3 regions of the Pseudoalteromonas sp. DY56-GL79 genome follow, and region 3 is predicted to be linked to each of the others. Evidence: predicted binding sites of a transcription regulator. Region 3 holds the regulator's gene; each other region holds the start of a gene.

Region 1 (10,264 bases), on a different contig from region 3:
GAACTTGGTGAACAAATCAAGTTACTGCCTTTTGACAGTGATGCTGCGCCTGAAGCGGCACCTGCTGGTGCCATTTACTACCTTCAAGTAGACAAAGGTGCTGAAGTGGTCGCTGGTCAATTAGATGAAGCTAATGGCCATTATGTGCTCGAAACCTTGCGCATTGCCTCTGAAAAGAATATGGATGGGACATTCGCAGCGGTAGTCACGGGTCCTGTTCATAAAGGCATTATTAACCAAGCTGGGATCTCGTTTAGCGGCCATACTGAGTACTTTGCACAGCAGTCTGATACCGCCGATGTCGTTATGCTACTCGCTACCGAAGGGCTGCGTGTAGCGCTAGTTACTACGCATATCCCACTGGCGTATGTATCAAAGGCGATTACGCCTGAGCGTCTCAGCAAAGTCATTCATATTTTACATCACGACCTACAAACCAAGTTCGGTATTGAACAACCCAGAGTATTAGTTTGTGGATTAAATCCGCATGCTGGAGAAAGTGGTCACCTTGGTCGTGAAGAAATAGAAACCATTGAACCAACACTGGAAATGCTGAATAAACAAGGCATGAACTTGGTTGGACCGCTGCCAGCTGACACCCTTTTCCAAGCTAAATATTTAGATAATGCTGATGCTGTGCTCGCAATGTATCACGATCAGGGCTTACCTGTGTTAAAATATAAAGGTTTTGGAAACTCAGTAAACATCACCCTAGGATTACCCTTTGTTCGCACATCGGTTGATCACGGTACAGCGCTTGATTTAGCCGGCTCTGGTGATGTTGAAGTGGGTAGTTTTGAATTAGCGATCCGCGAAGCAATTAAGCTCGCAACCAAAAAAGCACAGAATGCATGACAGATAAAGTACATCTCGGACACAGAGCGCGTAAACGCTTTGGTCAAAACTTCTTAAATGACAACAATATTATCGACAAGATAGTAACCGCTATCGATCCTAAACCAGAAGATAATCTGGTTGAAATTGGTCCTGGTTTAGGTGCTATCACTGAGCCTGTTTGTGATTTAAGTGGTCACCTAACCGTTGTAGAACTCGATAAAGATCTTGCCGAGCGCTTGATCCATCATCCATTCTTGGGACCTAAATTAACGGTTCACCAAGGTGACGCGATGAAGTTTGACTTCTCTTCTTTAATCAAAGAAGGGGAAAAGCTGAAGATCTTTGGTAACTTACCTTACAACGTATCAACCCCTTTGCTATTTCACTTATTTGAATTTGCCGACCAGGTCAAGCATATGCACTTTATGCTGCAAAAAGAAGTGGTTAACCGTATGGTTGCAGGCCCTGGCAGTAAAGCCTTTGGTCGCTTAAGCGTAATGACGCAGTACTATTGTCACGCTATTCCCGTGATTGAAGTACCACCACATTGCTTTAAACCGGCACCAAAAGTTGACTCGGCAGTGGTTCGATTGATCCCAAAAGATCCGTCACAACATACAGCCAAAAGCACTAAACTTTTGAATACTGTTTGCTTAGAAGCGTTCAACCAACGTCGTAAGACACTAAGAAATAGCTTATCGAACCTGTTAACCGAAGAGCAGTTGCGAAACTTGGGTATCGACCCTACGCTTCGCGCTGAAAACCTGTCGCTTAACCAGTTTATTGAAATTGCAAATTGGATATATGACAACTCAAACTAATATTGGCTCACCGATCAAAGTATCGGTAGAGACCTTTTACGTTGAAGCGCAATCACAGCCTGATAAGGACAAATATGTGTTTGCCTACACCATTACCATCAAAAACCATAGCTTATGTAACGCTAAGCTACATAGTCGTTATTGGCTCATTACCGATGCTAATGGCAAAGAGACCGAAGTAGAAGGTGATGGTGTTGTCGGTGAGCAGCCCACTATTCGTCCTGGCGAGAGCTATCAGTACACCAGCGGCGCGGTGCTCGATACCCCAGTTGGTACAATGGAAGGGTATTATTTAATGCGTAATGAGTTTGGCACCGAGTTTAAAGCGCCAATCAATGTATTTAGACTCTCCTGTCCAAATATTTTGCATTGATACCATTTTTATTTTGCGGAAGCGGGTTTACCCCGCGTTCCTCATACGTGCTAGACATCAGAATAAAAACATTGAGTTATAAAAAACCACAGGTAATAAATGGCAAAATACGCAATTGGAGACCTGCAAGGCTGCTTCACTCCACTCATCGGGCTACTCGATCAAGTCAACTTTAACCCAAGCCAAGACCATTTATACTTTGTCGGTGACATCATCGCCAGAGGCCCAGATTCGCTTGCTTGCTTAGAGTTCCTCTATCAACACGCAGGCTCTATTAGCATTACACTCGGCAATCACGATCTCCACTTTTTAGCCTGTCTTGCTTTGGGAGTCGCTCCAAACCCAAAAGATAAATTAGACGCGGTTTTTGCCAGCCCTAAACGCCAGAAATATGCAGATTTATTACGTGCACAGCCACTGGCTATTTGGCTTGAAACACAGCAGACTTTTATTTCTCATGCTGGTATTCATCCAAGCTGGAATATTACGCAAGCGCTAGAATATGCACGCTTTGCCGAAACCATCTATCAATCGACAAAAGCTCCTGAGTTTTACGCCAATATGTACGGTGCTCACCCAGGACTTGAGCTCAACACGCTCAGTGATCAAGATAAGTTTAAAGCCATTGTTAACGTCTTCACTCGAATGCGCTTTCTAAAACAAAGTGGCGAACTGGATCTTAAGAACAAGTCTGGCCTAAAAGATGCGGCAGGTCTCACTCCGTGGTTTGAGCTCAGCCAAACATCAGCCGACACTACCCTACTTTTCGGCCACTGGGCTGCTTTGGAAGGCGAAACCAACAAGAAAAATATTATTGCCTTAGACACTGGCTGCGTGTGGGGAGGTCCTATGACGATGATAAATATCGACAGTGGCGAAAAGTACCAGCACAATTAGGCTATTTAACTTTCCTAAGTCGAATCTAGGGTAATCACCCACTTTAACTTTTATTAAACTAGGCTACACTCGAAGAAAACGTGAAGCTTATACTTTTTATCCGTTGAGCTGCTATTTTTTGTAATCCGACCTTTTTTACTGAAATTTTTTGTCACATCTGCTATAAAATACTTAACTTATCCGCAATAAATCCGATAAGTATCCGTATTGCTTTGTAAATTTTGTAGGACAGCTATGAATTTGACTGTTAGCCAACGTATTTGGGGTGGTTTTATTACCATCACCTTGTTGCTTCTTCTTATCGGGGGCAATTCTTTATTTAGAATTGCGAACATTGACAACTCAACTCAACAGGTTAATAACCTCTCTTTACCAGCACTCTCTAAAAGCTCTGCTCTACAAGTAGAGTTCACTTTAATGAGCAAAATGGCTCAGGGAAGTTTTTATGCACGTTCGGAGACTGAACTAGCGACGCTAAAACAGCAATTTGCAGAGCGCCAGAAGATCTTTGACAAAACCTATTCAGAGCTGCAGCAGGTCGTTGCCGCTAATAATAAATTGTCCTCAAGCAGTCGTGATGTTGGCAAAAGTTATGATGCGTTCGTAAAAGCCATGAACAGCTTGGTAAACGAGAAAACAACTGAGCTTTCGTTACGGGACAAATTAAAAGAGCAGTTATCAACTATTGATGTTGCCGCAGAAGATGCGACGATGGTGACGGTTGATATCATTGATTTGGATGGCTTAGAAGATGCTGACAAACGCGCTTTTCAAGCTGCAAATAACTTAGAAAATAACTTTTCTTCTGTTGTGACTAGCGCCAACGATATTGTTACTGTTGAAGACATCAATACATTGGAAATTGTAAGTAGAGATCAAAGCTATCTCGTTGAAGAGCTAGGTCGTAATATTGATTTAATGCGTGGCCCCGTTAGCGCGCTTGATAGCAGTTTGTTTGCTGATCTCGAAGGCTATTACACTAATTTAAAAGGTGCAGTTACCGGCAGCAACAGCATCGCGGAAAATCAAAAACGCTTGATCAACGCATTAGCTGAAACGCGTAAGGAATTATCCGACGCCGAGAAAACCACAAAAGCCGCTCTGTCTCAGCTAGATGACTTACTCTCCGAAGCAAGCCAAGTCGCCTTTAACTTACAACAAGGTGTACGTGCCGATGTAGGCACAGCAAACCTATGGACTTGGATTGGAATGATAGTAGCAACGCTAATGGCAGTCGGCGTAGCTTACATTACCGTTAGCCGAATCACAAAACCACTATCGGAAGTAAACCGAGTTTTAAACATTGTCGCCAGTGGTGATATGACACAGCGCTTAGATGACACGGCAAAAGATGAATTTGGTGAATTATCTAGAAGCTGTAACACCCTAATCTCTAGCTTACGTGAACTTATCACTGGCATTATTTCTCGTTCGACACAGCTTGCTGCAGCATCTGAAGAAACATCGACTATCACTACAGAATCCAGCCAAGCAATTAAGAATCAGCAGGCACAAGTAGAGCAAGCAGCTACCGCTACAACTGAGATGAGTAGCACCTCTCACGGTGTTAGTAACAGCGCGCATCAAGCATTACAAGAAATTAAAAATGCTGATAAAGAAGCGGAGCGTGTTAAAGGTATTTCACATGAGAACAAACACACTATTGAGCAACTCGCAAGGGAAGTGGATGAAGCCTCTCGCGTGATTAACAAACTGCACCAAGACAGCGCGTCGATAGGCAGTATTTTGGATGTTATCCGTGGCATTGCTGAGCAAACTAACCTCCTTGCACTAAACGCTGCAATCGAAGCCGCGCGTGCTGGTGAACAGGGTCGTGGCTTCGCGGTAGTGGCAGACGAAGTGCGCTCGCTTGCAAGTAAGACTCAAGAGTCAACTCAAGAAATTCAAGCAATGATTGAATCCTTACAAGCCGGTGCCGAAGAAGCGGTAGGCGCAATGTCGAAAGGCAAACAGCAGGCGGAGTCGTGCGTAACTCAGAGCGACCTTGCTAACGAAGCGCTAAACTCTATCACTGCAGCTGTTTCTCAGGCTCATGATGTGAGTGAAGAGATTGCAAACGCGGCGAATGAGCAACAGCAGGTGGCACAGGAAATTAGTGAACGTTTGGAATCGATTGTAACAATCGCAGAGCAGACGGCTGAAGGCGCAAGCCAAACTTCAATCTCTAGTTCTGAGGTTGCTAAACTCGCCGAAGAATTACGCTTATCGGTAGAACAGTTTAAGGTTTAGCTATCGAACCTGAGCTTTGAGCAGGAAACAGTCTCAAAGCTCTAGGTGGTTTAGCAAAACCGCTAAACATAAAAAAACCCATGCATGGCATGGGTTTTTTGTTTCTTTTCTTTGATTATGCAAACAATGCGTTTGCCTTCTCAACGATGTTTTCTACCGTAAAGCCAAATAGCTTGAATAGCTCATCAGCAGGCGCTGACTCACCAAACGTTGTCATACCAACGATAGCACCATTTAGGCCTACATATTTGTACCAGAAGTCCTCAATACCCGCTTCGATAGCGACGCGACGCGTTACTGAGCTTGGTAGTACGCTTTCTTTGTATGCTGGAGATTGCGCATCAAAAATGTCCGTTGAAGGCATAGACACAACACGTACCTTTTTACCTTCTGCACGAAGCTTATCCGCAGACTCCACCGCAAGTTGCACTTCAGAACCGGTTGCAATAAGGATGATTTCAGGCTCACCATCACAAGATAGTACATAACCACCTTGCTTAATCGCTGCAACTTGCTCAGCGGTACGTGGCTGCTGCGCAAGACCTTGACGGGTAAATACCAGTGCAGATGGGCCATCAGCGCGTTCAACCGCTTGCTGCCAAGCAACTGCTGACTCAACTTGGTCACATGGACGCCAGCTCGCTAGGTTTGGCGTAGTCCGTAAGTTCGCCATTTGTTCTACTGGCTGGTGTGTTGGACCATCTTCACCAAGACCGATTGAATCATGGGTATACACAAAGATGCTTCTTTGCTTCATCAATGCAGCCATACGTACGGCATTACGCGCATATTCCATAAACATCAGGAACGTCGCACCGTAAGGGATAAAGCCTCTGTGCAGTGCAATACCGTTCATGATGGCAGACATACCAAATTCACGCACACCGTAGAAAATATAGTTACCCGCAGCATCTTCTGCCGTTAAGCCTTTAGATTGATCCCAAAGTGTTAAGTTAGAACCCGCAAGGTCAGCAGAGCCACCCATAAACTCAGGTAGAATTGGACCATAAGCATTCAATGCATTTTGTGATGCTTTACGAGTTGCAGGGTTTGCAGGATTCGCTTGAAGCTCTGCGATATACGCTTCTGTTTTCTCTGACCAGTCTGCTGGAAGCTCGCCTTTCATGCGACGCTCAAATTCAGCAGCAAGCTCAGGGTAATGCATTTGGTATTCAGTGAACTTAATCAACCAGTCACTCTGTTGATTTTGACCACGAGCTGTTGCGTCCCATTTCGCGTACACATCTTCCGGTACTTCAAATGCGCCGTGCTCCCAACCGAGGAATTCACGTGCTGCTTTGATTTCATCATCACCTAGCGGTGCACCGTGACAATCATGGCTACCTGACTTGTTTGGTGAACCATAACCGATAACCGTTTTACAACAAATGAGGGTTGGCTTGTCAGACTCTGCTTGCGCCGCTTCGATTGCCGCTTTAATCGCATCGCTATCGTGACCATCAACACCGGCGATAACATGCCAGCCATAAGACTCAAAGCGTTTTGGTGTATCGTCGCTAAACCAACCTTCAACTTCACCGTCGATTGAAATACCGTTGTCATCCCAAAATGCAATCAGTTTGCCAAGACCAAGGGTACCCGCAAGTGAACAAGCTTCGTGTGAGATACCTTCCATCAAACAACCATCACCTAAAAATGCATAGGTATAGTGATTAACGATGTCGTAATCTTCACGGTTAAACTGTGCAGCCAATGCTTTTTCAGCAATCGCCATACCTACCGCATTAGTAATACCCTGACCTAATGGGCCAGTGGTAGTTTCAATACCTGGCGCATAACCATATTCTGGGTGGCCTGGTGTTTTTGAATGTAGCTGACGGAAGTTTTTGATGTCATCAATTGATAAGTCATAACCCGACAAATGCAACAATGAATAAATTAACATCGAGCCGTGACCGTTTGATAATACGAAGCGATCTCTGTCGAACCACTCAGGATTACTTGGGTTGTGCTTTAAAAAATCGCGCCAAAGTACTTCTGCGATGTCCGCCATGCCCATAGGGGCTCCTGGGTGGCCAGACTTGGCCTTTTGTACAGCGTCCATGGAAAGAACGCGAATTGCATTAGCAAGTTCTTTGCGAGATGGCATGAATTCTCCTACCTTTAAATGTGTTTCGCGGGGGTTTGAGCCCATTCTTACTTATTTATATGGCTAACTGCAACGGCAAAGGCCATAAAAAAACGGGTACAGACGGACTTTTTCCGACCATTAAAAAAGTTTGCACAATTTTGGACGTCTAGGCGTAAAATAACTAGTCAATGCCTAGGTTTTTTGGTTAGAATACGCCCCTTAATTTTTCGCGCTGTCCCTGATGTTTGTGAAGCGCAATATTTGTGAGCATAAATACAATGGCTAAACATTTATTTACTTCTGAATCTGTTTCTGAGGGCCATCCAGATAAAATCGCCGATCAGATCTCTGATGCGGTTCTAGATGCCATCCTTGAGCAAGATCCAAAAGCACGTGTTGCGTGTGAAACTTACGTTAAAACCGGTATGGTTATGGTTGGTGGTGAAATCACAACTAGCGCTTGGGTTGATATCGAGGAATTAACTCGTAAGACCGTGCGTGAAATTGGTTACACACACTCTGACATGGGCTTTGACGCTGATTCATGTGCAATCCTTAACACCATTGGTAAGCAATCACCTGATATCAACCAAGGTGTTGATCGTTCTCGTCCAGAAGAACAAGGTGCTGGTGACCAAGGTCTAATGTTTGGTTACGCGTGTAACGAAACTGACGTACTTATGCCTGCGCCTATCACTTACTCACACCGTCTAGTTCAGCGACAAGCGCAAGTTCGTAAAGACGGTACGCTACCTTGGTTACGTCCAGACGCTAAGTCTCAGGTAACATTCGCGTACGAAAACGGTAAAGCAGTAGGTATCGACGCAGTCGTATTATCTACCCAGCACTGTGATTCTGTATCACAAGCTGACCTTGTAGAAGCGGTGATGGAAACTATCATTAAGCCTACATTACCTGCAGAACTTATCACTGAAGCAACTAAGTTCTTCATCAACCCAACTGGCCGTTTCGTTATCGGTGGTCCTATGGGTGACTGTGGTCTAACTGGTCGTAAAATCATCGTAGATACATACGGCGGTATGGCTCGTCACGGTGGTGGTGCGTTCTCTGGTAAAGATCCATCAAAAGTTGACCGTTCTGCGGCTTACGCAGCACGTTACGTTGCAAAGAACATTGTTGCAGCTGGCCTTGCTGACAAGTGTGAGATCCAAGTGTCTTACGCAATCGGTGTTGCTGAGCCAACTTCTATCAGCGTAGAAACTTTCGGTACAGCTAAGCTTGATGAGTCGCGTTTAATCGAACTTATCCGCGCGCACTTCGACTTACGTCCTTACGGTCTAATCACTATGCTAGACCTTGAGCGTCCAATTTATCAGCCTACTGCTGCTTACGGCCACTTTGGTCGTGAAGAGTTCCCTTGGGAAGCAACTGATAAAGCTGACGCACTACGTGCAGCTGCAGGCCTATAATCCCCTGCTGCAAAAAGTAAAAAAGGCGCCAAATGCGCCTTTTTTAATGCCCGTAAATAATCCCCTACCCAATAAATACTTCGTCGACATCATCTTTTAAGTTTTGATACTCATCTTCATGTAGATTTAGCTCAATCATCACCTTATCTTTAAATAGGTACCAATCTGCTGCGCTTCTAAAGTGTTTTGCTTCAAAACAGAGGTTTTCAGCCAGTTTAAGTGCCGCAAAGGTTTGCACATGTTGTGCATTTTTTTGCTCTTCAAGATAGCTAACGTCATGGTGGCGTAAAATCATCTGGCATATTTCTTTGGGTAAGTGCCAAGACGTCGCAAGGAAGTAGCCTATCACAGTGTGAGGCACTGGGTACTTTTGCTGCTCATAGTAAATCAGTGTTTGCTCAGGCCGCTCTATAGACTGCTTTATTACCTCTGCGTAGTCAGGATATTTTACGGCCATTGCAGGGATCCCGGCATCGTGAAACAGTCCCAGCAGCTGCAAATTCTCCATCGGTAATGATGCCTTTAAATGATGTCCAACCACCATCGCTGCTTTTGAAATATCCGCAGCGTTATCCCAAAACTGCTGCAGTGAAATACAGCACTTTGACTGCTCAAACGCATTTTTAAGCAAATACCCTGTCACTAGCTGCGTAATACAGGTAACGCCCAAAAACATCACTGCTTGTTTTATATCTGTGATTGTACGGGCAAGACCATAAGCAGGTGAATTAATTACCTTTAACACCGCAGCTGACGCACCAACATCTGCCGCAATAATATCCGCCACGGTAAATAACTCAGGCTCAGGTTGTGATAATTCATTTTGTAAGGCTTGTAATATTTCAGGCTTAGCAGGTAAGTTAAATCCGCCGCGCAAATCATTCAGCACTTTATCGTCTATATCGATCATTGGGCTACCTCAGAATTGATACACCCAAGTTTAGTTCATCGCCTGATATTTGCAGTATTGATTGTTATGAAGTGGTACAAAAAAGCGGGATAAAACCCCGCTTAATTTGGTTAAAACCAATATGGCTCGCTATGCATGGAAGATTGTCGACTTTGCTCCATAGCACTTATCAAAAAGTCTGATTTTTGCTTGAGCCATGCCTGCACTTCTTGCAGTTCATCTGCGTTTTGGCTTTGGCAAAGCTGATATAGATACGCCAGTGTTTCTAGCTCATAAATACCATAAACGATATCAATCCAAGGCGTTCTAAACGCTTTGCGTGCTTCTTTATCGTAAAGCTTGCCCAGACAGTTACCGCTTAGTAGTGTGTTTTCTAGCTTTATTCTGACATGTAGATAATCTCTTTCAGAAAGCGATTTATCCTGTGGAAGCAAGTTTTTCAACTCTTGCCAGTCTTTATCAAATAATTGGCTTGCGATTTCTGTGACCGGTAGCTCTGCTGCACTCAACGCTTTTTGATCCCAGTTTTTACGCCACGCTCTATCAACAAGCCAACGAGTAAGTGAAAGGATCAAACGGTTATAACGAGTGCAATGAAATAAATCTTCAATGTCTGTCGGTGTCGGCTGAACATCTTGTAAATCGGTAATGACC
Region 2 (10,264 bases), on a different contig from region 3:
TTATTGGAGTAGGGCAGCGCTTAGCCACCCTTAACAAAAACCTAGTGAATGATGCCTTGACGTTGGCCTGCATTAACGGGTTTGTTGAGCTGTACAGAGAGCCAGTTTTCAACGTCGCTACGTAACGATGCATCGCTATCAGGACCGGATTGTGACGAATAGAACCATAACCCTGTTGGTGCTGGAGCATTGACATTGCTGCCGCAGGTAAAGTGATTTGCCGCATACATCACCGCGCCTGAGCTACCATATTCGTAATGACTGTCCGAATAACCACCGTAGCCTCTGGCTTGCACCCGACCTTTCGAATCAAGGGTAAAGTGATACACCTCATTGGGTTGCAACAAGAAAGGGCTGACGTCGGACGAATCAAAGCGCGCGCGCATTGTGGTGGTAACACTGGCTTGATTACCTGAACGCGTGATCATGCCTGCCAAGTTGGTGATAAGCGCATCGGCCAATTGACCATCAAGTAAGCTGCCAGGGTTGCCATTGACGATTGCAGAAGTAATGCCAAGTGCGGCTTTGACGACTCCAATGGTGGAGTTTAAATTCCATGTGGTGTTATATCCCATGGCTGCGCCACCGGCTTTATTAAACAAGATGACTTCAGGTGCAGCTCCTGGCAAATCGACCGCAAATTTTGCGCCGTCGGTTGCGTGTGAGTTGGTCCCTTTTGACCAGATTTTTTTAGCTTGCCCAGTTACATGGTAGCGAGCTGAATAAGTGCCTCTGACTTCTAAATTGCCCGAACAGGCATTACTTTGATTACATGCAAATCCCCCTGTGTCTGCACACAACATTTTGACGTGGAACTCAGTCGAGTTATGGGCTGAGGTGTTGTCGAAACTGAGCGCTTTATTTTTTGACCAACGTTTCCCCTTAGCTGAGTGAAAGGCGCCGTAGGCTGAGGTATTGACATAAGCATGGTGCTTAGAAAAACCACTACCATCGCTGGTGGATGTGCTCCAAGGCGTTTGGGTTGATGGGTAGTTAGTGACCACTTGGCCTGTGCTGGTTGAAGGGGTCACCATCTGACATGAGCATTGTGACTTAGGCCCGAAGATGGGTTTTTTAGTCAGCAATTCTTTTAATTCGGCAAGAATATCTGACGGTAGCGTCCTATCGTATTCAAGTACCGAGAGCCCTTTACGTTTAGGCGCTGCGTATTCCTTATGCCAAGTGCTGTAAAGCTGTGGTGCATTTAGCTCTAAATGTTGGCTGAGAGTTGGCACTTTTTGCTGTTGTGTCCATTTTTCGAATACCGTCGGTTTAAATTGAATAAGATATCGAGTAAAGAAAAAGTTGTCTTCAGGCGCTTGCTCGGTAAAAGCATTTTCCCATGCTGATAATACGTTTTGATCTAATGCTTTTGCTTGGCTTAGCATCTCCCCATCTCGATAGTCGCGGATCAAGCTATCGACATAGCGGTCTAATTCATATTCTTCGTCGTTGTCGGAGATATATTCAAGCAAGGAAACACGGTCTTGAGACCAGTTTGAAATGACTTGCCACGCTTCTGGGCTTACTTGAGAGGGTGCCATTTCTCCATATTCTTCTGCGGCTTGTAGCGAAATACTACCCAGCAACAACGTGCTGGTAACTAGGCTGACTAATTTGGGGGTGAAATTTCTCTGTTTCATTTTTCTATTCCTTCATCGTTGTGCTGAGTCAACATGCCTCATGCATTGTTAACTTGCCTTGTGATGTTGGAAACTTTTTCAGCGATTGAATAGGAGGTTGTAGGGCCAGTTAGGGTCAACTTGGGTAAAACCTTTGATATTAAATGGACGCATTGGGTTAGGTAAGTTTTGATATCAAGCCGTGGTAAATAAAAACTTAAATATCAAAGGTCTGCTTATATTTTTACCCGAATTTACCCAATTGCCCCGTAACTTTTGCTGCAATCAATATTCGCTTGAGGCAGGATTTTGCTATCGCCGTTATTGGAGTCTCAGCGTGAGTACATTTGCAATCGAGTAACGGTGTCATAACCAATAAGGAGACAGTTATGAGACGAGTAATAGTATTGGGAGCAACTTTGATTGCGAGCTTTGTACAAGCCCATAGCCCAGAAATGATAGCGCAGATCGAAGTTGCTGATGGGGCGAAATGTCCAAAGAGGCAAACGATCCTATTAGGTAAAATGACATTAACCGCTGGGACCTTTAAATATTTACACAGTGAAGGAAGTAATGTTTGCACAAGTCCTAAGCAAAGTATTTCTGGTCGCATTACACCACAACTAGATTGTGGCCAGTTTGATGATTGGCGGCTTGCTTATGATATGGGTAATAAAATGTGTCAATCTCTACATCAAAATATGAAAGGCTTTAGTAATAGCTTAAAGCCTGATATGACAGTGTATCCACGCTTCGAAGGACCTTTTGAATTCAAAGGAGATCGCCATCACCAAGAATATGAGGCCGGTATGGGCGTGACTTTAGCATGTTATTTATGTGAGACTGCGACGGTTAACTAGGGACTATTAATACCAGAAGGGGCGGAAGCCCCTTTGTTGTAGACATCAAGCAGCGTTGTAGCACGCTAAGATTTGTTCCAGTTGTTCAACTTTTTGAGAAAGAGGCGCGGTATCGAGATTAGCGTCTTCTTGGCATTGAGTGAGTACATATTGTGCCGTGGTAACAATATTTCGAATACGCGGCTTTTTGGGCAGCGTTTTGATATTAAGATAGCGTTCAAGAGTACGCACTCGCAAGCGGCCATCATCGATATTCACTTTCCACACTTTGCTTTCTTCCGCTAATTCGACACGAGTTTTGCCACTACCTTGCTCCCAAAGCGTCAAAGTGAGTGTCATTACTTCAACCATCAATTGTCTAGCGGCCTGTTCGTCAATGCTCATATGTCCACCGTGCAATCCATGAGTGCCGGTGCGGGCGGTATAGCGAGCAAAGCTGTAAGTAACCAGCACACCCACTACAAATGCGATAAACCCGACGAGTACATGAGACAAAATACTTGTCTCTGTTTGGTGCTTAGGCGCGGCCAAGACGTTAGCGCTTTGAAGGCGAAATTGATAAAGGTTTTCACTTTGTACACGACTACTTTTAAGCATGTCATTATAACGCTGTGCGGTCTCTACCGCTTCTTTATAAGCGTGTGTTTGTAATTGAGACTGCAATAAGGCAATGTAAAATAACTCGGTAAGCTGACTATTTTGCTGATTATGTGCTTCAAGCCCCTGTTTAAGTATCGTTTGTGCTGTTAGGTTATCGCCCTCAAGCTGCTTGAGTTTGGCTTCAATAAGCAGTGCTCGCTGATCCACTTTACCGTGTTGAATTAGTTGCCGAGTACGTTTAAATGAAGCAAGTTGCTGTTGTGCCTGAGCGATATGATTTTGAGCAATGGCAATTTCGGCCAATAATAAATAGGCTCGAGACAATTGGGTATAGGCGCCACTTTGTGTCAAAGGTTGAAGTAAATCTTCAATGATTTCAGTTGCTTTGTTGTAGTCGCGCTTTTTGTAAAATACCTCCGCGATGCTTAGCAAGGTGTGATTCGCTTTGACTTGGTCGCCAGCTTGCTGGTGGAGCGCATGGGCTTGACGAAACGAGAGAATGGCATCGTCCAACTGATTAATATCCCTCGATACATTCCCTAAATTGTTAAGTGTGATCGCTTGCCTCTGCAGATCATTTGTTGCTTTCGCTATTTGGTAGCTTTCTAAAAATAAAGTAAGGGCAGTGTCTAAATCTCCGAGTGCCTGATAAGCATTAGCTAAATCGTTTGCCGATTTACCCAGGAGTTCGTTTTGTTGCAACTTAGCCGCAAGCGTTTGCGCTTCGTGGAAGCTCTCCAGCGCTTGAATATAATTGCGCTGGCGGTAACGATTAATACCACTTTGTCTTAACACCTGAAAGCGTTGGAGTGTGGTTAACTTCCACGCTATCAACTCATCCAGAATTTGATTGCTGAGCTTTATGTCACCCGCTCGACGATACAAGCTAGCAAGCTCAAGGTGTGCATCAAAAGCTTGAGCACCGTTGGGTTCAAGCGTTTCAAGATGTTGCTTACAAGACAAAATTTGGCTTGTGAGGTTAGCATTATTGGCACTTGGGCATTCTGAACCATGCGCCGGTAACACAACGAGCAGTAAAGCTAAAAGCAAAGCAAGCAAAGGCATAAATATTAGTCTGGATACATTGTTTTTACATATTAATATAGTGGTAACAAAAAGTCGTGTCTGCCTTTAATAAATCTCGGGTCGACTACTTTTTGTATTTTGTTGCTGTCTAGCTGCTGTTGTTTTACCTTGCCAGTACGACCAAGTCTCGATTTGTTAATATTGTTAGTTTAATGTGTTTTTGGTATGGTCTTGTTTCTAATTAAGGCCCAGTAGAAGAAGCTGGAAATCAATCCATAAGGAAATAAAAATGAAGTTAAATACGATGTGGCTAAAGTCACTTAGCGTCGGTGTCATGTTATTTGCACCACTGGTAAGTGCAGCTCCTCAGCTTAATAAAGCCATATTTGAGTACAATGCTGGATTAAACATTCAAGAGGAATTTAATATCTTTGCCGATGGCGAGGTGGCTGATCCGAATTATCCAAATAGTGACCTGCGTATTCAATTGGATAGTAGCAAAAGCTACGATCAAATTGGCTTTTATGACAAAACTTACACTACATACGGTCAGGCGGTTGCATACAACACATTAGACAGACGTTGGGTTAAATTTAAGGGTAAGGTGCTTTATTTCTCAGGCGAAGACAACGGTAACCAAAAGATAGATACGATTTCTTTTCGCGTTGTTAATCCTGCTGGAGAAACATCGGAGTGGGGAGAGATAAGAGTTAGCTTAGACCAAGCGTTTGGTGGTAATTACGATGTGTATCCGAGTGATGACTTGGCACAAACCGTTGCTGGTCAACCTGTTGATGTGTACGTTAAAGATAACGATAGTGGCGTACCATATTATTATGGTGTTGAGATTTTTAGCTCACCAGCTAACGGTACAGTATCTGTTAACAGTGACTACTCCATTACTTACACACCAAAAGCTGGGTTCATTGGCCAGGATTCGTTCCAATATCGCATTAAGGGTAACAACCTTTATGATATTACAAGCGCGCCGGCGACAGTTTCTGTTTCGGTAGCAAATTAACCCCAAACTCAGGCCAATACGCACACATATTAAGTGTGATATTGGCTATCCCTTTAGCAATAAAAATACTCCAGCCAAAGCAATTAGGCCTCCAAACATCATAGACTTAGTAATAGCTTCTCTGCGCAGTAGTCCAATTGTCATCACCATGAGCGGTGCCGTTGCAAAGATGGTTTGTGCGATAGCGGGATCAGTATGATTAACGGAAATCAACTGTAGCCACAGTCCAATAAAGGTGCCAAAAAACACTGCAACGAATAACCAGTTTTTACCGTCGATTTGTTTAAGTGTGAGTGCTTTAAACAGGCTTTGTGATTTCAAATAAACAACAATAAAGGCCACAAATAGGGTGCCGGATCCCAAGCGAATAAGTGCCGCCCACAAACTACTAATGCTTTCGTTATTTAGCGCACCTTTGGAAAGCACCATACCCGCAGCTTGGCAAATGGCAGCCGTGAGTGCAAAGCAGACTCCCAAGAGATAATGTTTTTTGTCTAATACTGGCTGGCTTCTACTTGGCTTAATCGCCAGCATCACACCAACGGTTGTCACTGCAATGCCGAGCCAAGCGGATGCGCTGAGATAAACATCAAGGAGCACAATGTTTAAGATCCCCGCGATGGCAGGTGCAAGACTTTCAATAACCAAAGTGCGAGCGGGACCTATATTTCTAAGTGCGGCAAAGTAGGCACTGTCACCAATCGCTATGCCCAGTACCCCACTTGCTATCAGCCAGCCCCAGCTCGAGGGTAAGGTCGGGTACATTGCATCACCTGCGATGAGCAAACACAAGATCATCAAAGCAGAAGCGATGACGCCTTTGCTGACGTTCAACTCAAATGGACTAAGGTGATGGCTAAATCGTTTATACAGTATAGTTGAGCCAGCCCATACCCCAGCCGCCGCAATCGCTGCCGCTTCGCCAATACCAATCATAAATTCAAGTTTCATGTGTTTATTAATATGGTGGCAAGTATACATAAATTGAAATAGTCAGTGAGAGGTGAGGCATTAAATTATTATCACAAATGTTTAGACGTCCATACATCTAGAGGTTGAATTTTTCCAGTTTTTGTCCATAATAATGCCATTCGATTAGTCTGGAGCAGCGCATGCCAATCACCGTCACCGACGAACTCCCAGCCATTGCCCAATTGCGTCATGAAAATGTGTTCGTGATGCCACAAAGTCGTGCATCAACTCAAGAGATCCGCCCAATGCGGCTCGCGATATTAAACTTGATGCCGAATAAGGTGGAGACTGAGGTGCAATTTATCCGATTACTGGCAAATACCCCTTTGCAGGTGAACGTTGATTTGTTGCGACTAGACACCCACCGTAGCTCTGAAAACTCAGAGCAACATCTAGATATGTTTTACCGCTATTTTTCGGATGTAAAAGAGCAAAATTATGACGCTTTGATCGTCACCGGTGCGCCGCTGGCGCATCTTGAATATGACGATGTGGTGTATTGGCAGGAATTACAGGCGTTTTTTGATTGGGCTGAGCACCATGTTACTTCAACCCTGTTCTCCTGTTGGGCCGCACATGCCGGTTTGTATCACCATTATGGGTTAAAGCGAGCACTTAAAAATGACAAACTTTGCGGCGTATTTAAGCACCACTGTTATTTTGACCACGGGGCGCTCACTCGCGGTTTTGATGATGAGTTTTTGGTGCCACACTCACGCTATGGCCATATTGATGTCGATAAAATTAACGCGTGTAAAGATCTAGTGGTATTAGCGGGTTCTGAAAAAGTGGGCGCTTACTTAATTAAAAATCACTCAGGTAGCCAAGTATATATTACCGGTCATCCTGAATACGACGCCGATACGCTACAAAAAGAATACCTTCGCGATTGTGAAAAAATGGCCAACGCACCGCAGCCTGAGAACTATTTTCCTGAGAATGACACCAGCAAACGTCCATCTAAGACATGGCAAAGCCATGCATTCTTGTTATTCTCAAACTGGTTAAACTACTATGTTTACCAAACCACACCTTATGATATTAACTTAGTTAGCCAAGATGTAAGGACTAACAATTATGCCGAATAATGTAGCCGTAAACGGTGAGCAAATAGCAGAGCAGCTTAAGCAAGCAATGCAGCAACGTATTCTGATCTTAGATGGTGCAATGGGAACCATGATCCAAAAGCACAAATTAGAAGAGCAAGACTATCGCGGTGAGCGCTTTAAAGACTGGCATGTCCTTATTAAAGGCAACAACGACTTGTTAAGTTTGACTCAGCCCGAGATAATCAAACAGATCCATCGTGATTATCTTGCAGCTGGCGCAGATATCATTGAAACCAATACGTTTAATGCCACCACAATCTCAATGGAAGATTACGACATGGCAAGCCTGAGCCGCGAAATTAATCTTGAATCGGCGAAGCTTGCACGTGCGGTATGTGATGAATTTACCGCCAAAGATCCCAGCAAGCCTCGCTATGTGGCAGGTGTACTTGGCCCAACGTCAAAAACCTGTTCGATTTCTCCAGATGTAAACGACCCTGGTTTTCGCAATATCACTTTTGACAAGTTGGTTGCAGCCTATGTCGAATCAACGCTTGCCCTTATTGAAGGCGGTGCTCACCTTATTTTGATTGAAACGATTTTTGATACGCTCAACGCCAAAGCCGCGTCTTACGGTGTAGAAGAAGCGTTCGAGCAAGCGGGCGTCACTCTGCCTGTTATGATCTCGGGCACAATTACCGACGCTTCCGGTCGCACGCTATCAGGGCAAACCACCGAGGCGTTTTATAACTCCATTCGTCATATTAAGCCAATCTCTATTGGCCTTAACTGCGCGCTAGGCCCAGATTTATTAAGACAGTATGTAGAAGAGCTGTCACGGGTTTGTGAGACCTTTACCTCTGTACATCCAAACGCAGGGCTTCCTAACGAGTTTGGTGAATACGACCTAGAAGCCGATGACATGGCAAAAGAGATTATCGATTGGGGCAATGAAGGGTTTATCAATATTGTTGGCGGCTGCTGTGGCACCACGCCCGAACATATTCGCGCCTTCGCGAGAGGCCTTGAGCAAACCCTGCCGCGTAGCTTGCCTAACATCGAAGTGCGGATGCGTTTGGCAGGTCTTGAAGCCTGTAACTTAAATTAGGAATTCACCATGACACAAACAGCAGTATTTACCAATGTCGGTGAACGTACCAATGTAACGGGATCGGCAAAATTTAAGCGCTTAATTTTAGAAGAAGATTACGAAACCGCGCTGGATGTTGCCAGAGAGCAGGTTGAAAGCGGCGCGCAAGTGATCGATATCAACATGGATGAAGCCATGTTGGACTCAAAAGCTGCGATGGTGAAGTTTCTTAATCTGATAGCGTCAGAGCCGGATATTTCTAAAGTCCCCATCATGGTCGACTCGTCTAAATGGGAAGTCATTGAAGCGGGTCTGAAATGTATTCAAGGTAAAGCCATTGTAAACTCAATCTCCTTAAAAGAGGGTGAGGCACCATTTATCCACCAAGCCAAAATCATCAAGCGCTTTGGTGCTGCTGTGGTGGTGATGGCATTTGATGAAGTTGGTCAAGCGGAAACCGCAGAACGAAAGTTTGAGATCTGTCAGCGCTCTTACAAAATCTTGGTTGACGAGCTTGGGTTTCCACCTGAAGACATTATTTTTGACCCTAATATTTTCGCGGTCGCTACGGGTATCGAAGAACACGATAACTACGCCGTAGAATTTATCGAGGGCACGCGCAGAATTAAGCAAAACCTGCCACACTGTAAAGTGTCAGGGGGTGTATCTAACGTTTCTTTCTCTTTTCGTGGTAACAACCCGGTGCGTGAAGCGATCCACTCTGTGTTTCTTTACCATGCGATTAAAGCAGGCATGGATATGGGGATCGTTAATGCCGGTCAGTTAGCCGTGTATGACGATATTCCAAAAGAGCTCCGTGATGCCGTTGAGGATGTGATCCTCAATACCGACGCCGGTGCTGGCGAACGATTGGTTGAGATCGCGCCTAAATACTCGGGCATGGCGCAAGCCGAAAAACAGGAAGATTTAGAGTGGCGTTCTTGGCCAGTTGAAAAACGCTTGGAGCACGCCTTAGTTAAAGGGATCACCGAGTTTATCGACGAGGATACCGAGGCCTGTCGGCAACAGTTTGATAAGCCAATTCAAGTGATTGAAGGGCCACTGATGGATGGTATGAACGTGGTTGGCGACTTGTTTGGCGCGGGCAAAATGTTCCTGCCTCAAGTGGTGAAATCTGCTCGAGTGATGAAGCGCGCGGTTGCCTATCTTGACCCTTACATTGAGGCTGAAAAAGAAGAAGGCTCTAGTAACGGTAAAGTGATCATGGCCACGGTTAAGGGCGATGTACACGACATTGGCAAAAACATTGTGGGCGTGGTACTGCAATGTAACAACTACGAAGTCGTGGACTTGGGTGTGATGGTGCCAGCTGAGAAAATTCTGCAAACGGCCATTGACGAAAACGCTGATGTTATTGGTCTGTCTGGCCTTATTACGCCATCCCTTGATGAAATGGTGCATGTTGCGAAAGAAATGACGCGTCGCGGCTTTGATATTCCTCTACTCATTGGTGGTGCAACCACATCGAAAGCGCATACGGCGGTTAAAATTGAACCTCAGTACGACAAAGGTGTGATTTACGTCAATAACGCCAGTCGGGCGGTTGGTGTGGTATCTAGTCTGCTAAGTAAAACCCAAAAGCCAGAGTTTTTAGCAAAAACCGCGGACGAATACGTCAAAGTACGGGAGCAGCAGGCGCGTAAAAAACCACGTTCAAAACCGGTTACTTTGGCGCGTGCGCGCGATAATGCGGTAAAACTTGATTGGCAAAGCTACACGCCACCGGTGCCAAATAAGTTGGGGATCACCGAGTTTAAAGACGTGAGCATTAAAACGCTACGCGATTATATCGACTGGACGCCATTTTTTATGACCTGGTCATTGGCCGGTAAATATCCACGTATTCTACAAGACGAAGTAGTTGGTGAAGAGGCGCAAAAACTGTTTCATGATGCCAATGCCATGTTAGATCAGTTAGAACAAGCGGGCACTTTACAGCCACTGGGTGTGATTGGATTGTTCCCTGCTAACCGCGTGGGTGATGATATTGAAATTTATACCGA
Region 3 (10,264 bases):
GGAGAGCGATACGGCCTTAACTAGAGGTTGCTATGAAAGAAGGTATTCACCCTAATTACGAGACGATCACTGCATCGTGCTCTTGCGGTAACAAGTTCGAAACTCGTTCAACGCTATGTAAAGATATTCACCTAGACGTATGTTCTGCATGTCACCCGTTTTACACTGGTAAGCAGAAGATCCTTGACACAGGTGGCCGTGTAGATCGCTTTAACAAGCGTTTCGGTGCACTTAGCAGCAAGAAGTAATCTTGTTGGTCTAGTCGAAAAAAGCACCTTAGGGTGCTTTTTTTGTGCCGGTTTGAAAATACCTTCCCGATTTATACATCCTGTTTTTTACCAACAGACCGCCAGTCATCCCGCCTTCATTGTGTCTTTTATTCTTCTAAAATAGAAAACTTGCCAGTTTGGCAGCAAAACTTTACTGATCTCTTGGGTAGAGTAAAAACTCTATTTAGTAGATAAATATTCAACATTTACGAGCTTAAGTTGTGAAAATAATCAAAGCTCATATAGTAAATAGTATCAGCTATGAGCACTTTATATAAACTAAAGTCATTATGTTGCGACTAAATGTAGGTATCTTGACGTTAAAATTGGTTAAGTTGCAATTTTCTTATTGTTTTTATAGTTAGTGTACATCTGTGCTAATTTTCTGCATTTTGTGCTGGTTTTAGCGTCTTGTTTTTTAAGTTTTAGTCACATTGTTTGTGAAATATTTCTTAAAATTGAGCTTATCTTCTCGGAAAAGTATAGAAAATACCGTGCTAGTGGATAGACCTGATTTTACTTGAATAATGAGCAAAACTCGGTATTGTGTGAATACGGTCGATTAACTATATGTCCTATTGACATACCGCGACAGCAAAGCACAAACGCTTGTTGAGTGGTTGAATGTCGTCGCTCATATAGTTAATCGCACTGTGTGTTGCTGTAATCAGCTAGCTAGGTTGCCAACATTCAGAATGCGAACGTTTACCACACTCTCACATTAACTTCGTAGGAAAATATCGCGCCATGACAGATTTTCGTCAACAAGCTCTAGATTATCACGAGAAGCCCGTTCCAGGTAAAATCAGTGTTGAACTCACTAAACCTGCCGAGACCGTAAAAGACTTAGCACTTGCATATAGCCCAGGTGTTGCAGAGCCAGTACGTGAAATCGCGGCTGATCCGGCGAATGCATACCGTTACACGGGTAAAGGAAATATGGTTGCGGTGATCAGTAATGGTACGGCAATTCTTGGCTTGGGTAACTTAGGTCCTTTGGCGTCAAAGCCTGTTATGGAAGGTAAGGCGCTATTATTTAAGCGTTTTGCGGGTCTTGATTCAATCGATATCGAAGTTAAGCACAACACCACCGAAGATTTCATCAATACTGTGGCAAATATCGCAGACACATTTGGTGGTATTAACCTCGAAGATATTAAAGCGCCAGAGTGCTTTGAAATTGAGCGCGCGCTAATCGAACGTTGTGACGTTCCTGTATTCCATGATGATCAGCACGGCACCGCAATTGTAACCGCTGCGGGTATGCTGAATGCGTTGGAAATCCAAGGTAAAGATATTCATGATGCGATTATTGTGTGTCTTGGCGCGGGTGCAGCCGCTATCGCTTGTATGGAATTACTGATCAAATGCGGTGCTCAACGTGAGCACATCTATATGCTGGACAGAAAAGGCGTGATCCATACTCGTCGTGATGACCTAAATGAATACAAAGAGTTGTTTGCAAACAACACGGATAAGCGTACGTTACAAGACGTGATTGCGGATGCGGACGTATTTGTTGGTGTTTCTGGCCCAGACTTACTTTCTGCTGAGGATCTAAAGCTAATGGCTGACAAGCCCGTGGTATTTGCTTGTTCTAACCCAGATCCAGAGATCAGTCCTGAAGTTGCACACGGTGCTCGTAATGATTTGATCATGGCGACTGGCCGCTCAGATTATCCAAACCAAGTAAATAACGTGTTGTGTTTCCCGTTTATCTTCCGTGGTGCGCTTGATGTACGTGCGACTGCTATCAATGATGAGATGAAGATTGCAGCGGTTGAAGCAATTAGAACGATTGCGAAAGAGCCTGTGCCTGCTGAAGTGTTAAAAGCGGCTGACGTGGATAGTCTTGAGTTTGGTCCTGAGTACATTATTCCAAAACCAATGGATCCGCGTTTGTTACCTCGTATCGCAAAAGCGGTAGCGGTAGCTGCAATTGAATCAGGCGTGGCACAAATCGATATGCCAGCTGGATATATGGAATAATACCATTGGTATTATCCAAATGAAAAAAGCCTCGATTGAGGCTTTTTTTGTGTCTGTATGTCCACAGAGAAAGAGTAGTTATCACTCTTCGTTTATTTCTGGGATCTCCAAACCGCGTTCTTCCATTATTTGTCTTACTTCTAACGGAATACGCTCTGGATTATCTTTTCTCAAGTCTTCATCGCTCGGCAGTGGCTGACCTGTGAAGGCGTGTAGAAACGCCTCACATAAAAGCTCACTGTTCGTGGCATGACGTAAATTATTCACTTGGCGACGTGTACGCTCATCAGTTAGCACTTTGAGTACATTCAGAGGTATGCTCACCGTGATCTTTTTTACTTGCTCTGCTTTCTTACCGTGTTCTGCATATGGGTGAATATACTCACCGTTCCATTTTGCCATAATTGTGTACTTGCCTCAGTTACATCAATGCCAATATGACTGGGTTCTGGTCTACATTATTCATCAACCGCATGAATATAGGGATAACTTTACGAATTAAAGATAAATCCTAAATTCAAATAGATGAATAAACTAATCCGCCATAGCGAGATAGAAGAATCTCTGCCATAGTTTTCAATAACTCAGTCGTATTAGCAACGCCTAGAGTGGCGAAATTTTATCGGTTTAAAAAAGATAGTCAAATACTAGTTATTTAGCCATTTAGCAGTATAAATGTTTTGACTTCTAGTTTCTGTTGTTCTAACCTTTTAGACGTCTAAACATCCAACTATCTAGGTGACCTTATGAGTCAAGTTAACAAATCGACGGTTGCAGTGCGTCACGGTATAGAAGCTGATAAAGCACATGGGGCAGTAGTGCCACCGCTTTACCTTTCTACCACCTATTCTTTTGCCGATTTTGATACCAAACGCGACTACGATTATGGCCGCAGTGGTAACTTTAATCGTGATGTGCTTGCACAGGCACTGACTGAACTTGAAGGTGGTGCTCGTGGCATTATTACCGCCACTGGCATGGCTGCTGTTCACCTAGTAACTCAGCTACTTAACCATGACGATACGCTGGTTATTCCACATGACTGTTACGGTGGTAGCTATCGCTTGTTTACATCGCTTGCTAAGCGTGGACTGCTCAAATTAGCCGTGTTGGATCTCACGCAACCTGAAAGTCTTGCACAGCTGCAGCAGATCAAACCTAAATTAGTTTGGATTGAAACACCAAGTAACCCAATATTAAGGCTAACGGATATAGAAGCTGTCGTAAATGCAGCACGCGCTGTGGGGGCTTTGGTCGCCGCCGACAATACCTTCTTGTCTCCTGCACTACAAAACCCCATTGCCTTTGGCGTAGACGTAGTCGTGCATTCAACTACTAAATATATCAATGGCCATTCTGATGTCGTGGGGGGCGCGGTGATCGCGCGTACGCAGGAGTTGGGTGATGAGTTAGCTTGGTGGGCGAATAATATCGGTATTACCGGCGCGCCTTTTGATAGTTATCTTACTTTACGTGGACTGCGCACCTTAAACGTGCGTTTACGCCAGCATCAAGAAAATGCCCAGCTGATTGCGGAGTATTTAGAAAAGTCCCCGTATGTTAGCCAAGTTTATTACCCAGGCCTTGAGTCGCATCCTCAACACGAACTTGCGAAAAAACAACAACTCGGTTTTGGTGGTATGGTGAGCTTTGATATCAAAGGCGATCTGCAAACTTCAGCGAAGTTTTTAACGTCTCTAACGCATTTTTCATTGGCAGAATCTTTAGGTGGGGTTGAGAGTCTTATTTGCCATCCAGCGACGATGACACACGCAGGTATGGATCCGCAAGCACGTTTAGAAGCGGGAGTGGGCGACACGTTAATTCGTATTTCTGTGGGCATTGAAGATGCACAGGATCTCATTGCAGATCTGGAATCGGGATTTGCATGTATTGATGAAAGTCAGGCGAGTGATGATGCTAAGTCATTCAAGTTAACGCCTGCACATACAGTAGCGTTGTGGTGAGTAAATGGCAAAAGTAGTACATAAGTTTGGTGGTTCGAGTTTAAGCTCGCCAGAGCGTTATCAGGCGGTTGCCAAGATAGTGTTAGAGCAATGTCAACTAGGTGACAGTGTTGTGGTTTCTGCTGCAGGAAAAACAACGAATACTCTAGTGAAGTTATGGCAAAGCTTTGAGCAGCAAGATGTTCGTGCATTCAACGATGTTTTATTACAAGTTGAAAATCATCAACGAGAATTAATTGATGCTCTGTTTGTAGGTGAACAACACAGTGTGTTACTCAAACAGCTCGTCAATGAGCTGCAGGCAATCGCTTTAGGGCGAGAAGAGCAGCAACTTCACTACGCGAGTTTACTTGCACATGGAGAGCGATGGTCAGCTCGTATATTAGCAAACTACCTCAGCTCTCAAGGTGTTGAAGCCAAAGCTATCGACGCTCGTACGTTATTTGTACAACAAGAGGGAGTGTTACTCCACGCCCACAACAAAGAAGCGTGCTATCGCGCTATTGATGATCACGCTATCTATATCGTTACCGGTTTTATTGCCGCAAATGCACAAGGTGAAACGGTGACTTTAGGCCGAAATGGCAGTGACTATAGCGCAACTTTGTTGGCAAGTTATCTTGATGCGGCTCAAGTATCAATTTGGACGGATACAACTGGTGTATTCAGCACTGATCCACGTAAAGTCGCCAATGCCATAAAATACACTAAGGTATGCCGTGGCCAAGCTGAATTACTCGCACGATTGGGTAACCCTGTATTACATGCAAAAACGCTGTCTCCACTTAAAGATACCGATATAAAACTACAAGTTCGTAGCAGCTTTGATGCCGATGCGCTTGGCACTGAGATAGTAAAGGCAGGCTATAGCAAAGAGAAGCGCTTTATTACCACTTTTGGACAACTTGACCTGTTACGCGTTGAGCAGCTAAAAAGTGGTGAAGTAAAACAGCTAAGCCAGCTTATCCAGCATAGCATTCATCATTTTGTTAAAGGTGGAGAGGCACACTTACTGGTGCCATCTGAGTTTAGCCATGTTGTGATCAAAGCGCTGGATTCGCGAGCCAATATTATTGAGTCGCAAGTTCAAGGCTTTGCTATTGTTGCACCAAGTCAGGATGTCGCTGGCTTACATCAGCAGGCACTGGAGCTATTGGATGAACATGCGATTGTCACCCGTTTTGTGCTGCAAGAGCGTCATTACAGCTTAGTGTTAACCGATCAAGCAATTGATAGCGATCTACTTGCTATATTGCACGAACGTTTGGTCAATAAAGGCAGAGAGCTTGCTGTGATTGTGGCTGGTGTTGGCAATGTGGGTGAAGTGTTTATCGAACAATGCAAAAACCAAGTCGCTAAGCTGAGTGAGCACTTTGATCTTAAGTTGGTTGGCTTACTGCGTTCTAAGCAAATGTTGTTTTGTCCAAGCGGGTTGAATTTAACATCGTGGCAACAGCAATGGCAAAATGAGGCTATCGAATACAATGAAACAGAGCTATTCACTCGTATTAAAGAGCTAGATTACGAGCATAAAGTGGTGGTCGATATTACTGCGAGCGAGCGTTTCAGCGAGTTATATCCGCAGTTTGTTGAACATGACTGCCATTTGATCAGTGCCAATAAATATGCCGGCACGGCACAACAAGGTTGGTACTCCAAGCTGCGTCAGCAGTTGCAAGAGCGTAACCTGTTATGGCGTTACAACACCAGTGTTGGCGCAGGTCTACCCATTAACTTTGCGTTGGCTGATCTGCAAAATAGTGGTGATGAAGTGGTGAGAATTGAAGGCGTCTTTTCTGGCACTTTATCTTGGCTTTGTAGTCGCTATGATGGCTCTGAAGCATTTTCTGAGTTAGTGCTTGGAGCGCAAGAGCTTGGTTTTACCGAGCCTGATCCACGCGAAGACCTATCTGGCCGAGATATGCAGCGTAAGCTTTTGATCTTAGCACGAGAGTTAGGCATTGAACTTGAGCTTGACGATATTGAATTAGAGGCGTTAATGCCTGAGTCCTTGAGTGTGGGTTCATGGCAAACGTTTTTAGAAAATCGCCAGCAACTCGATGACTTTTATGCGACACACTATGCAAAGGCCACAGCGAATGACGCTGCGCTTCGCTATACTGGTGCGCTTGAAATTGCAAGCAATGGCAAAGTGTCTGCAAAAGTAGGCATTGCACAGGTACCAAACGGCTCGGCAATCGCGAATTTAACACCGGGTGATAATATTTTTGTGATCCACACTAAATGGTATGAACAAAACCCACTGGTGATCCAAGGCCCCGGAGCAGGCAAAGAAGTGACAGCAGCGGGAATACATTCCGATTTATTCTGGCTAACGCAAAATCTAAAATAGCTCTATTAAGAAAATAGATATAATACAACTGGTATAAGACAAAAATGCCGATACATCTGTATCGGCATTTTTATTCTAGAATAACTCTTCGTGAGTGGGTAGCGGCGCGGTATCGTCAAACGGTGTGCTGCTATCCGTATCTAATACGTATTTGGTTGGGGCTGTACCTTGCTCGAAATATTCAAACCGAGATGTGTAATCGTTCTTACGGGACAACAGCCCTGTCTTTAAATCAATCCGAGTTGAAATAAGCCCTGGAGGTGGCTCTATCGGGGCCAAAGGCTCATCTTTAAGTGCCTCACGCATAAAGTCTATCCAAGCAGGTTGTGCTGAAATCGCACCTGCTTCTGCGCCAACAAGTTGGTTATCACCAAGGTTAGCGTTGTAGGCCGCACGACCCAAGGATTTACTCGCATCGTCAAAGCCAACCCAAACGGTGGTGAGGACATTACGGTTAAAGCCCGTAAACCAAGTATCTACCGAGTCATTGGTGGTACCCGTTTTTCCAGCAAGATCACGACGTTTTAACCATTGACCACGCCAGCCTGTGCCGCTCCAGCCCGTGTCATGTTTCCAGCTACCGCCACCCCAGATTGCACTATGAAGTGCATCAGCAATCAGAAATGCGTTTTGCTCCGAAATCACTTGCGGTGCACAGCGCTCAGGTTGTTCTTCCAGCTGCTGTTCGTCGCAGACCAATAATGGCTCTGCCGAACCCAGCTCAGTGCCGAATGAGTCGGTAATTTTATCGATAAAGTACGGCTCAATCAGGTGACCGCCGTTGGCAAAAGTGGCCATGCCGCGCGCCATTTCAATAGGAGTCAGTGCAGCACTACCAAGCGCCAATGACTCACTGCGATTTATATCAGCGTCTTGGAAACCAAATTTAAGCAGATGATCAGCAGCCTTATTTATGCCAACACCTTTGATCAAACGAACAGATACCACGTTTTTCGATTGTGCAAGTGCTCGGCGAATACGAATTGGGCCGTTATACACTTCAGGGCTATTTTTTGGACGCCAAGCCACGCCAACGCTTCTGTCCCAATGATTAATCGGGGCATCATTAAGGATGGTGGCTAGGGTATAGCCATTTTCTAATGCGGATGAATAAATAAAGGGTTTGATGTTTGAACCCACTTGACGCTTAGCTTGGGTAGCACGATTGTATTGGCTAAGCTCAAAGCTATAGCCACCCACAATCGCCTTTACACGCCCATCCTGCGGGTCGAGTGAGACAAGAGCACTGGATGCCTGCGGTAACTGACTTAACATCCAGCCGTCGTCTTGTTTGCGGACAAACACTTGCATGCCCGGCGCGAGGATATCTGCGGTTGTTTTTGGTGGTAAGCTCTGACGCGTTTCACTGATGTATTGTCTAGCCCAACTTAAGCCTGACCATTCCAATGTAATTTGCTCACCGGTTTTTAAGAGCAGGTCGGCCGCTTTTTCTGCAATGTTTAGCACCACAGCGGCTTTTAAAGGTCCAATTTCATTGACCTTTTTAAGGCGAGTAATAATGTCTTCATGGCTGAGCGGCGATTCCGTCTCAGCATGCCAATAGGTTTCTTCTGCGCCTCTAAAGCCGTGACGCATATCGTAGGCATGTAAATTATCAACTAATGCATGCTGAGCAGCCTGTTGCATGTCAGATTCCACACTGGTGTAAACTTTCATGCCAGAGTTATAGGCTTTATCAGTACCGTAGCGTTCGACCATATAGGCGCGAACCATTTCAGAAATGTAAGGTGCATACAGCTCAATTTCGGCACCATGGAATTTAGCTGTGATGGGAGCTTGTGTCGCCTCATCATATTCTGCGCGGGAAATATACTTTTCAGCAAGCATTCGTCCGAGCACAACATTCCGGCGCAATTGCGCGCGCTCTGGGTTACGAATTGGATTTAACGCAGAAGGCGCTTTTGGCAGGCCTGCAATCATTGCCATTTCTGCTAAAGTTAATTCTGATAGTGAGCGACCGTAGTAGACTTGTGCTGCTGCACCGATACCAAAGGCGCGATTACCCAGTTCAATTTTGTTTAAGTAAAGCTCAAAAATTTCATCTTTCGTTAATAGCTGCTCAATATGCAACGCAATAAAGATTTCTTTCACTTTACGAATATAGGCTTTCTCTCTTGTTAAGAAAAAGTTTCTGGCAAGTTGCATGGTGAGCGTACTGGCTCCCTGCTTTTTTTGCCCTGTGGTGATAAGCACTAAAGCGGAGCGGACGATACCTATCGGGTCAATGCCGAAATGATCGTAAAAACGGTTATCTTCTGTCGCTAAGAATGCTTTGCGCATGGGGAGTGGAACATCCTGCAAACGTACAGGGATCCTGCGCTTTTCACCAAACTGATTGATGAGTTTTCCGTCTCGTGTAAAGACTTGCATGGGTGTTTGTAGTTGAACATCTTTCAAAACCTCTACACTTGGTATGTCAGATTTGACATAATAATAAAGACTGATAAGTGTCAACACGCCTAAAAGGGTACAAACAAAAACGAATTGTAAAAATCTTTTCAATAATTTCACGGAATTATCCCTAGTTAGACTCCCAATTACAGGTAGACACTGCTAGTATATCTTGATTAAAAAACGATTAATATTTTTGTGTGCTAAATTTTTATGGTACACAGTCTTAAAAGGAAACAGGCGCTTCACATGCTGAGCCAACTACTAAAAAAACAAGCACCTCTGATGATAGGGATCGATATCGGTTCCCATTGTGTCAAAGCGGTGTTGCTGTCGAAGACAAGTTCCAGCTACCGAGTAGAAGCCGTTGCGATTGAACCTATTCCGAAAGGAGCAGTAAATGAAAGGGCCATTCAAGACATTGAAGCGATCGGCAACGCGATAACTAAAATGAAGCGGCGCATTCCAAAGCTCACGCAATATGCAGCAGTTGCCGTATCCGGTCAGACCGTGATTACAAAAGTGATCTTTATGGATGTGTCATTAACTGATGCTGAACTTGAGTCCCAGATAGCTATTGAAGCAGATAGCCTGATCCCTTACCCGTTAGATGAAGTTAGTCTAGATTTTGAAAAAATTGGAGTAAACGAAGCCGATCCGTCAAAAATGAATGTGCTGCTCTCTGCGGCTCGTACCGAAAGCGTGCAAGCACGGGTAGGCGCATTGGAAGAAGCTGGTTTCAAAGCGAAAGTTGTTGATGTAGAAAACTACGCACTAAGTAGAGCCATGGATGTCATTTACCCTGAACTGCCAAATGATGCCTTTGATAAAATCGTAGCAATGATAGATATTGGCGCTGTGCTTACGTTGATAAGCGTTATTCAATCTGGGAAAACGATTTATACCCGTGACCAAGTGTTTGGTGGTGAGCAATATACCAACAGTATTGTTGCTTATTACAACAAAACCTACGATGAGGCAGAACTGGCAAAAACAACGGGGGATTTACCGCCAAACTATACCTTTGAAGTCTTGGCTCCTTTTCAAACTTCTATGCTGCAGCAAATTCGTCGAGCAGTGCAAATGTTTATGACGACTAGTGGTAAAGATCATATTGACTACATCGTGTTGACGGGTGGAACAGCTTTGGTAGATGGCTTAGATAAACTGCTTATTGATGAGCTTGGGATCCACACAATAGTGGCAGACCCGTTTACAGACATGGAGATTGCACCAAAAGTAGATAGGCATGTGCTGCAAAAGCATAAAGCGCA

Evidence for each region. The regulator MetJ, encoded in region 3, represses methionine synthesis genes. The targets are predictions, from matches to a motif close to TAGACGTCTAGACGTCTA.
Region 1: a site for MetJ is predicted at 7,430-7,447, ahead of metK (methionine adenosyltransferase). Genes of this name have one in related genera too.
Region 2: a site for MetJ is predicted at 6,163-6,180, ahead of metA (homoserine O-succinyltransferase). Genes of this name have one in related genera too.

Annotation. Positions count from the first base shown of each region.
Region 1 covers NZ_JANHZS010000003.1:194,020-204,283, forward strand. The annotation lists gene pdxA (4-hydroxythreonine-4-phosphate dehydrogenase PdxA) at 1-855, shown strand, start outside; gene rsmA (16S rRNA (adenine(1518)-N(6)/adenine(1519)-N(6))-dimethyltransferase RsmA) at 852-1,658, shown strand; gene apaG (Co2+/Mg2+ efflux protein ApaG) at 1,642-2,031, shown strand; gene NO992_RS03410 (symmetrical bis(5'-nucleosyl)-tetraphosphatase) at 2,131-2,928, shown strand; gene NO992_RS03415 (methyl-accepting chemotaxis protein) at 3,163-5,178, shown strand; gene tkt (transketolase) at 5,294-7,288, opposite strand; gene metK (methionine adenosyltransferase) at 7,549-8,700, shown strand; gene NO992_RS03430 (HDOD domain-containing protein) at 8,765-9,610, opposite strand; gene NO992_RS03435 (CYTH domain-containing protein) at 9,721-10,264, opposite strand, start outside.
Region 2 covers NZ_JANHZS010000016.1:78,051-88,314, forward strand. The annotation lists gene NO992_RS13130 (hypothetical protein) at 42-1,643, opposite strand; gene NO992_RS13135 (hypothetical protein) at 2,012-2,482, shown strand; gene NO992_RS13140 (tetratricopeptide repeat protein) at 2,528-4,147, opposite strand; gene NO992_RS13145 (Ig-like domain-containing protein) at 4,398-5,129, shown strand; gene NO992_RS13150 (DMT family transporter) at 5,175-6,065, opposite strand; gene metA (homoserine O-succinyltransferase) at 6,242-7,189, shown strand; gene NO992_RS13160 (homocysteine S-methyltransferase family protein) at 7,179-8,258, shown strand; gene metH (methionine synthase) at 8,268-10,264, shown strand, end outside.
Region 3 covers NZ_JANHZS010000038.1:22,541-32,804, reverse strand. The annotation lists gene rpmE (50S ribosomal protein L31) at 33-248, shown strand; gene NO992_RS22025 (malic enzyme-like NAD(P)-binding protein) at 1,017-2,258, shown strand; gene metJ (met regulon transcriptional regulator MetJ) at 2,340-2,660, opposite strand; gene metB (cystathionine gamma-synthase) at 3,005-4,225, shown strand; gene metL (bifunctional aspartate kinase/homoserine dehydrogenase II) at 4,230-6,578, shown strand; gene NO992_RS22005 (penicillin-binding protein 1A) at 6,654-9,110, opposite strand; gene NO992_RS22000 (pilus assembly protein PilM) at 9,240-10,264, shown strand, end outside.